DNA from 3 places in the Providencia zhijiangensis genome. Region 1 is predicted to be linked to each of the others. Evidence: predicted binding sites of a transcription regulator. Region 1 holds the regulator's gene; each other region holds the start of a gene.
The links. Region 1 encodes CRP, which controls carbon source genes, mostly activating them, when cyclic AMP is high. Its sites were predicted from a motif close to ATGTGANNNNNNTCACAT; they were not measured.
Positions count from the first base shown of each region.

Region 2: the regulator CRP is predicted to act here: its motif matches at 1,428-1,445, upstream of epd (erythrose-4-phosphate dehydrogenase).
Region 3: the regulator CRP is predicted to act here: its motif matches at 1,488-1,505, upstream of rbsD (D-ribose pyranase).

Region 1 is NZ_CP135990.1:305,010-308,303, reverse strand. Features, by position in the region: gene QS795_RS01395 (phosphoribulokinase) at 1-193, shown strand, start outside; gene QS795_RS01390 (OsmC family protein) at 273-677, opposite strand; gene crp (cAMP-activated global transcriptional regulator CRP) at 1,001-1,633, shown strand; gene QS795_RS01380 (hypothetical protein) at 1,845-3,294, shown strand, end outside.
Region 2 is NZ_CP135990.1:780,977-784,270, reverse strand. Features, by position in the region: gene pgk (phosphoglycerate kinase) at 1-292, opposite strand, end outside; gene epd (erythrose-4-phosphate dehydrogenase) at 396-1,415, opposite strand; gene tkt (transketolase) at 1,753-3,294, opposite strand, start outside.
Region 3 is NZ_CP135990.1:56,508-59,801, forward strand. Features, by position in the region: gene ravA (ATPase RavA) at 1-1,234, opposite strand, end outside; gene rbsD (D-ribose pyranase) at 1,627-2,046, shown strand; gene rbsA (ribose ABC transporter ATP-binding protein RbsA) at 2,054-3,294, shown strand, end outside.

The DNA.
Region 1 (3,294 bases):
GGACGAAAGTTTTATCGTTATTCGCTTTAGAGGATTAGAGCAGATCGATTTCCCTTATTTATTATCCATGTTAAATGGCTCGTTTATTTCAGCGATGAATACCATTGTGGTACCCGGTGGGAAATTAGGACTCGCGATGGAACTTATTATGATGCCATTAGTGGAAAAATTAATGAAACAGCGAAATGGGTAGTTTGAGATTCTCATTAAAGAGATAAATAACAAGATGCTTATCTTAATTATCGATAAGCATCTTAATAGCAAGAAAACAATTACAGCGTTTTAATTTCGAAGCTATGAGTCACGTTAACCGTTTTCTCTAACATGATAGCAACGGAACAATATTTTTCTGCAGAAAGTTGAACCGCACGCTCCACCACTTTGTCCGTTAATTCACGTCCCGTCACAATAAAGTGCAGGTTGATGTCCGTAAAATAGCGCGGAGCTTCTTCACGACGCTGCGAAGTTAATTTTACTTCACAATCAACAATATCCTGACGACCTTTTTGCAGAATAGAAACCACATCAATCGCACTGCATCCGCCTGCTGCCATTAGAACCATTTCCATCGGACTCGGTGCTTTATCTCCAGCATTGCCATCCATCATAACTTGATGACCCGATGCCGACTCACCTAAAAAAGAGAGCCCTTCAACCCACTTTACGCGTGCTTCCATTTTTATTCCTCTCGAAAATAGTGATATTTATCGTCACATTGTTCCATATATCTAGACAATGTTATATCAGCATTATTAGGCTGAAGCGATACAGGGGAGACTTTCTACATTGGATATGATACAAACAATGGTTAGTTGATAGGATTAAGATCAATACTCAACGATTTAATTGATTATATTATACAATTGATATTAATTTGCATTGGCCTAGGGCGATATTAATAATAGGCATCAATGTGACTTAATATGCTAAGCTTGACACTTTAAAGTCAGCCTTTCCCTACTTTTCGAAAGGTTGCAATAACATACAGAGGATAACGCTAATGGTTCTCGGCAAGCCACAAACAGACCCTACTCTTGAATGGTTTTTGTCACACTGCCATATTCATAAGTATCCATCCAAGAGCACTCTGATCCATCAGGGTGAAAAAGCAGAAACCCTTTACTACATTGTTAAAGGCTCAGTGGCTGTTTTAATCAAAGATGAAGAAGGCAAGGAAATGATTCTCTCTTATTTAAATCAGGGAGATTTCATTGGCGAACTTGGGTTATTTGAAGAAGGGCAAGAACGTACTGCGTGGGTTCGCGCGAAAGTTGCTTGCGAAGTCGCGGAAATTTCTTACAAAAAATTCCGTCAGCTGATTCAAGTCAATCCAGATATCCTGATGCGCCTTTCCGCGCAAATGGCAAGTCGTTTGCAAACCACGTCCGAAAAAGTGGGTAACCTTGCATTCTTAGATGTTACTGGTCGTATTGCTCAAACATTATTGAATTTAGCTAAACAACCTGATGCAATGACTCACCCAGACGGTATGCAAATCAAAATTACTCGTCAGGAAATCGGTCAAATCGTAGGTTGTTCTCGCGAAACTGTCGGTCGTATTTTAAAGATGCTGGAAGATCAAAACTTAATCTCCGCACACGGCAAAACGATTGTTGTTTACGGCACTCGCTGATTCACCTTTCAGCCTCACCCTTCTTGGTGAGGCTTCGATATTGAAATAGCTTTATACTTTACGTACAAAGCTATTTTTCTTACTTAGGATCCTTTATTTCCCCCTCTCATCTATATACTCTCATTGATGAGTATCGTTTCTTTATATAATTATAGTTAATTGTCAAACTAATATAGTGGTAACTAAACCATTATTAAGAGTTGACAACACGATGATTAAAAATATCAATCCAAGAAGCGAAAGTATCATTAATATCAATGATAATAAAACCATAACCACTTCATCATTATCTAATCAAATAAAAAAAGCCATTAATATTGGTTCATGCATACCCGATAATAATCACCTATCTAATTTACATTATCAAAAAAAGCATTTCGCCGTATTGACTTGTCATTTTGAGCCAAGTGAACAAAAAGAAATTAATCTAATTAAATACTCGCCTCCAGTAGAGAAAATAACACTTCCCTATAAATACCATGAGGCTATTGAAGCTAATGGCCATTTTTTAATTCTTAAATCCCCACGTATTTTCAACCATTCCGTCTCAATAAAAAATGAGCCAATTATTAATGAAAAACAGGATACTGAACTAATGCTAATTGATAAAACAAGTGCTACAGAAACTAACGTTTTTAAAGAATTTAATTTAAAACGTTCATCAAACCGATTCTCAAATTTGATTTTAGAAATAAAATCGACTCATGAAAAAGGTATTCGTTATTTAAAAAGTATATTTAATAAAAATAAGAATGAAAAATTTTGTGTTACTTTTAAAAAGGGAATTGAGATCCCAATAAAACATGAAAAAACAAGATCAAGTGAAGTAATCACTTATCAGAACACTGCATCGACTCAGAAGATTGAGAACAACCTTAGCACTCTAAAATCATCACAAGCTAAATTAGCTGAACAGCTAAAAAAAATAGAGACAGACAAAGAGAATGAAATAAAAGCAGGTGAAGAGAGAATAAGAAAAGAAGCTGAATCAAGTATGATACAGAAAGCTTCTATTTCGAAAATAAAAGATGAGAATAAAGCAAAGAGCAGTGATACCGAATTTGAGTTCAATGAGGAATTAGAGTGGAATGATGATACCAATCATATTCAAGATAGTTTACAAAAAAGAATCACCGACCGTCTTGTTAGCTTAGCAATTCCATCAACTCGTCAGCTCGATAAATTACTTGTCGATGAGACTGACATGAAGTCAATAAATCGGCACTTAGAAAATATGGATTCACTGAACAAGATAGAAAATCAGCTATATTCTAGCAATGAAAGCTTAAATTCTAACTCATCAAGCCATTATTCAAATAATTCTAGTGACTCTGGATATTTATCAGAAAACACAAAAGCACAGAAAAAAATAGAAACAGGCTCCACTAAACTGAAAGATAATAACTCGAACCATGCCACGCATAATAAAAATGATAAAGTATTACCTAGAAGAAATATAAAAGTAAAACCAACCGTGAGAACATATCAATTTAATGGGGAAATATACCAAACTAAAACATCAATGCTAAGAGCTAAACATAATAGTAAAAAATATCAGTTTCCACTAAATGGAAACTCACCAGAAATAGCATCAAATCAAGGAAAACCCGATACTAGAAAATTAGATGCGCTGTTGAAAAAAACGCAAGAAACCCTTCATA
Region 2 (3,294 bases), 480 kb from region 1:
CGTTCAGGTAGTCTTTAACTAAACGAACTGGGTTGTCTAATTTTTCTGCCAGATAGTCAACAACAGGTTGCAGTGAAAACTCTTCATTGTACTCACCTTCCGTCGGACGACCGAGGTGGGAAGTAACCATGACTTTAGCACCTTGTTTCAGTGCTAATTCAATTGTTGGTAATGAAGCACGGATACGTGCATCTGAAGTAACTTTACCGTCTTTAACAGGAACGTTTAGGTCCGAACGAATGAAAACGCGTTTACCCGCTAAGTCCAAATCGGTCATCTTAATTACAGACATGGTGAATCCTCTTGTTGATTCTCTATAAAGTTTTCATTAGCGACTGTGCGAGGTGGTCAATAGCGTATTTATCTATTGTGCCCCGCTGTCTGTCAGACGCCAATTAGTTTAAACCTGTTGCTGCCATCGCTAGAGTTGTATCTAGCATCCGGTTAGCAAACCCCCATTCGTTATCACACCAAACCAGGGTTTTGATTAAGTTCTTGCCGCTAACTCGTGTTTGCGTACCATCAATAATCGCGCTGTGCGGATCATGATTAAAATCCATCGAGACTAACGGTAGTTCAGTATAGTCTACTATACCACGAAAATGCCCATGCGCGGCGCTCTGTAATAGCTTGTTGACTTTATCAACACAAACATCCGCATCTACAGTGACGCTTAAGTCAATGGCAGTGACATTGGTGGTTGGAACGCGTACAGAAATCGCTTCGAAGCTGCCTTGAAATTTTGGAAAAATTCGTGTGATCCCCGCGGCCAATTTGGTATCGACAGGAATGATCGACTGACTCGCTGCCCGCGTTCTGCGTAAATCTTTATGGTAGGCGTCAATCACAGGTTGATCATTCATGGATGCATGAATGGTGGTGACTGTGCCCGACTCAATACCAAATGCATCATCCAACACTTTGATGACTGGAATAATACAGTTGGTGGTACAAGATGCATTGGAAACGATACTATCGCTTCTTTGTAGGCTGTCATGGTTGACGCCATACACAATGGTCGCATCGAGATCATCGGTTCCCGGATGGGAAAAGAGCACTTTTTTCGCGCCGGCTTGCAGATGCTTTAACCCATCTTCGCGAGAGCCGTAAACGCCCGTGCAATCTAACACCACATCCACACCTAACTCTTTCCAAGGTAGCTTGCTGATATCCGCTTGATGGAAAAGACGCATATTGTCATCTCCAACTTGTAGCTGGTCGCCATTGAGACGAACATCCCACGCAAAGCGTCCGTGACTTGAATCATACTTCAGCAAATGAGCGATACCTTCCGGCTCCGCTAATTCATTGACCGCAACAACGACAATTTCTGCCCGGCGACCTGATTCATATAACGCTCTGAGAACACTTCGACCAATTCGACCGAAGCCGTTTATTGCTACCCTGATTGCCATTCTACACCTTGTATCTGAGCAAAATCACACGGTTGCTAAGGATAACTGACTACCACCAACTCTACTGCTCATTTTAACTGTCAAACATCAAAAGTGTGCTTCACTCGACATTTTTAAAATTTATTTACATTATTTCAAATGCAACTGAAACGGTTCAGCTTATTGAGTTTTAGATTAAGGGATATATTTAGAGAACGCAATAGAAAAACAAGAAACGGTGCACAAAAAAACAACGCCCCAATACCAAACTTGATATTGAGGCGTAAATTAGATTAATTCACTTTATTTTCAGAGGTGCGGCCGTTTATTCGGAACACACCTCAAGCAATTAAATGAATTATTTCAGCAGAGATTTCGCAGCTTTAACCGCGTTTTCAACCGTAATGCCGAACTCTTTGTACAGCTGATCAGCTGGTGCTGATTCACCGAATGAGTGCATACCGATGATAGCGCCATTCAGGCCAGTGTATTTGAACCAGTAATCTGCGATACCCGCTTCGATAGCCACACGAGCAGTTACGTTTGCAGGCAGAACTGCTTCACGGTAAGCCGCGTCTTGCTTGTCGAATGCATCTGTTGAAGGCATAGAAACCACGCGAACTTTACGACCTTCCGCAGTCAGTTGCTCAGCCGCTTTCACCGCTAATTCAACTTCAGAACCAGTTGCAATAAAGATCAGCTCAGGCGTACCTGCGCAATCTTTCAGGATATAAGCCCCTTTCTCGATATTTGCTAATTGCTCAGCGGTACGAGGTTGCTGTTCCAGGTTTTGACGAGAGAAAATCAGTGCGCTTGGGCCATCTTTACGCTCAATGGCATATTTCCATGCAACTGCAGATTCCACTTGGTCACATGGACGCCATGTGCTCATGTTTGGTGTCACACGCAGGCTTGCCAGTTGTTCTACTGGTTGATGCGTTGGGCCATCTTCACCCAGACCGATAGAGTCATGGGTATAAACGAAGATGCTGCGAATTTTCATCAGCGCTGCCATACGTACCGCGTTACGTGCGTATTCAACGAACATTAAGAATGTTGCGCCGTAAGGGATGAAACCACCGTGAAGAGCGATACCGTTCATGATAGCGGACATACCGAATTCACGAACACCGTAGTGGATGTAGTTACCCGCTTTGTCTTCGTTCAGAGGTTTAGAGCCAGACCACATGGTTAAGTTACTTGGTGCTAAGTCCGCAGAACCGCCCATGAATTCTGGTAACACTTTACCGAATGCTTCTAACGCGTTTTGAGATGCTTTACGGCTTGCGATATTCGCAGGGTTTTGTTGCAGATTTTCAACGAATTTTTTCGCTTCTGCATCAAAGTTCGCTGGCAGTTCACCCGCCATACGACGTTCGAATTCTTTCGCTAATTCTGGATGTGCTTTTGCGTATGCCGCAAATTTTTCATTCCAAGAATGCTGTTTTTCTTTACCGGCTTCGCGCGCATCCCAAGCTTGGTAAATATCTGCTGGGATTTCGAATGGACCGAATTTCCAGCCCAGTGCTTCACGAGTTGCTGCGATTTCAGCATCACCTAAAGGTGCGCCGTGAACCGCTTCGGTGCCTGCTTTGTTTGGTGAACCAAAACCGATAACGGTTTTGCACATAATCAGCGTTGGTTTGTCTGATTGTTTGTGTGCTTCGTTCACTGCAGCGTTGATTTGGTCTGCATCGTGACCATCGATGTCACGGATAACGTGCCAGCCGTAGGCTTCGAAACGTGCTGCGGTATCATCGGTAAACCAGCCTTCAACTTCACCATCGATAGAGATGCCGTTGTCATCGTAGAATGCGACCAGTTTATTTAATTTCAGGGTACCCGCTAATGAACAAACTTCATGGGAGATACCTTCCATCATGCAGCCGTCGCCCATGAA
Region 3 (3,294 bases), 250 kb from region 1:
TATTCACTTCAGCCGCCAGCTCTTGTGCGAAACCAATCCCATTAAGATGGGCTGATAAGGTGGTGCCTTTATTGAGGAAATTCACCAGTGATTTTTTCTCGGTGGTAATAAAGGTCACTTTCATATTATGTAGCTGCAATGGACGATGCAAAAATAGGGTTACACGCCCTTCACTTATATTATCAGGCAAGACATAAGAGGCTTTTCGCGCAAACATTGCGTTATTTTTTAAAACTTTAAACGCATCTTGGTTATTTTGATCTTGGGTGGATGACATCCACTGTTGGTAAACTTGTTCTATTTCTCGCGTAAATTTACGCTGTTGCCAGCCATCTTCCTGCACTAATGACTTGAGCAATTGCGGCAGTAAGTTCATTGACTGCATATCATGCCATAGGCAATCTTTGAGCAGCACAATATCCAACGGCGAAACGGAGTTTCGACCATTAAAGAAGGCACTAGCCTGTAATAAATAAACGGCTTTTTTCCAGCGTCTATCAGAGACATACAGATTCTTCTCTGTGGCGTCAATCTGTTGGCGTAATTGGTAAATCAATTCAAAACAGTGATCGGGCAGCGAAACCTTGGGAATTTCTTTTTGCCATTCTCGATACTCTTCTTCACTGATTTTTAGGTGATCAGGAACCAAATTCTCTTCTTGTTGAGATTTGCCAGTCAGCAACGCGCGGAAATTTTGTTTCTCTTGGACTTTATCCAGCCAAATTCGCAGCAACATCCTATCAAACAGCGCTTCAAGGCTATTATCCGCATCGGGTAGCTCGTTGGATGCAGTGACTAGCAAACGCATGGGGATGTTTTTTTCTTCATCCCCATTACGGAATTTGCGCTCATTAATGGCGGTCAGTAAGGTATTTAAAATGGCAGGGCCTGCTTTCCAAATCTCATCCAAAAACACCACTTCCGCATCGGGCAGGTATCCTTTGGTTAAACGCTCATAACGCCCTTCATCTTTTAAGGCTTGAATGGAAAGTGGACCAAAAATCTCTTCAGGGGTAGAAAAACGCGTCATTAAATATTCAAACGCATTTGCTTGGCGGAAGGCATATTTCATGCGGCGGGCAATTAAGCTTTTCGCTATCCCAGGAGGTCCCAGCAAGAACACACTTTCCCCACTGAGCGTGGCGAGCAAACACAAACGAATAGCTTGCTGACGTTCATACAAACCACCTTCAAGGTAGTTGCTTAATTGGGCTATCCGTTCTGCTAATTGCATAAGGTGTTCCTTTTCTCTAAATAACTCGTCTAAGGGTTAGAGGGAGATGGTTATTGACCACGCTATTGCTAGGTTATCCGTCCTTTTATTCATTGTGCAATCAGTTTTATGATTTTTCTTTGATGTTATTTAGGATAAGGAGCAACAAATCTAACTTGTAACGAACAACTGAGTATTAATTAAGCAGGAACGATTCAGCGACAACTTATTCAATAAGTTAGCTTTTTATGCGTAAAAATAGGCTAACGAAACGTTTCGATGGTGATCACAAAACCAAGATAAGAACATTGAGTTGTGACTATTCTTTACTATCATTGTATAAGCGAAACGTTTCGCTCATACAGAGCCGGAACCCAAAAGTAGAAAAAATAGACTAAAAACGGTGGTAAAGAATGAAGAAAGGTATGTTGCTTAACTCAAATGTTGCTTCCGTGATTGCCAAACTGGGTCATACCGACCATATCACGCTGGGTGATGCCGGCCTGCCAATTCCAGCCAGCGCTGAACGTATTGACCTCGCTGTGACGCAAGGACTACCGGATTTTATGTCTGTTTTGCGGGTGATCACCCAAGAAATGCAGGTAGAAAAAGCGATACTTGCTCAAGAAATCAGCAAAATAAATCCACAAATGGAAAAAGCCATTTTAGCCCATCTTCATGAATTGGAAGCGGCACAGGGAAACCACATTGAAGTCATCTATTGCAGTCATGAACATTTCAAGCAACGCACTCATGAAAGCAAAGCGGTGATCCGAACAGGGGAATGTTCACCATACGCTAATATCATTCTTTGTTCTGGTGTGACTTTCTGAGGTGACTATGCAACCTTTATTAGAACTTATCGGCATTGATAAAGCCTTCCCCGGTGTAAAAGCCCTCTCGGGAGCCGCCTTAAAAGTCTACCCTGGTCGAGTCATGGCGCTGGTAGGAGAAAATGGTGCCGGTAAATCCACCATGATGAAAGTGCTCACGGGGATCTACAACAAAGACGCGGGCGCGATCCGTTACCTTGGTAAAGAAGTGGCGTTTAATGGCCCGAAAAGTTCCCAAGAAGCCGGGATCGGGATCATTCACCAAGAACTGAATTTAATTCCCGAACTGACTATCGCTGAAAACATCTTTCTAGGTCGTGAATTTGTAAATAGATTCGGCAAAATCGACTGGAAAAAAATGTTCAGCGAGTCAGACAAACTGCTCCAACGATTAAACCTTGATTACGATAGCCACCAAACCATCGCAGAATTATCCATCGGTGAACAGCAAATGGTGGAAATTGCCAAAGTTCTCAGCTTTCAGTCTCAAGTCATCATTATGGATGAACCGACAGACGCACTTACCGATACCGAAACTGCCTCACTCTTTCGCGTGATTGAAGATTTAAAATCTCAAGGCTGCGGCATTGTATATATCTCCCATCGTTTAAAAGAGATTTTCGAAATTTGCGACGACGTGACCGTTTTTCGTGATGGTCAGTTTATTGGCGAAAAGCCTGTCAGTGAATTAGAAGAAGAAAAACTGATTGAGATGATGGTAGGCCGCAAACTGGAAGACCAATATCCGCGAGTTGATGTGCCTGTTGGTGATATTCGTCTCCAAGTTGAAAATGTTTCTGGCCCCGGTGTCACCAATGCCAGTTTCACGCTAAAAAGCGGTGAAATTTTAGGTGTTTCAGGTTTGATGGGCGCAGGACGTACGGAGCTGATGAAAATCATCTACGGTGCAGCCCCGAAAAAATCCGGCAATATCCAGTTAGAAGGTAAAAACGTTACCTTAAAAACCCCGCAAGATGGTTTGAATAACGGCATCGTTTATATTTCTGAAGACCGTAAGCGCGATGGTTTAGTACTGGGGATGTCAGTAAAAGAAAATATGTCCTTAACGGCATTAGGTTACTTCAGCCACTTTGGCGGCACATTAAAACATGGCGAAGAGCAAATGACCGTGGGGGATTTTATCCGCTTATTTAATATTAAAACCCCATCCATGGACCAAATCATTGGAAATTTATCTGGTGGTAACCAGCAAAAAGTGGCTATTGCCCGTGGATTAATGACACGACC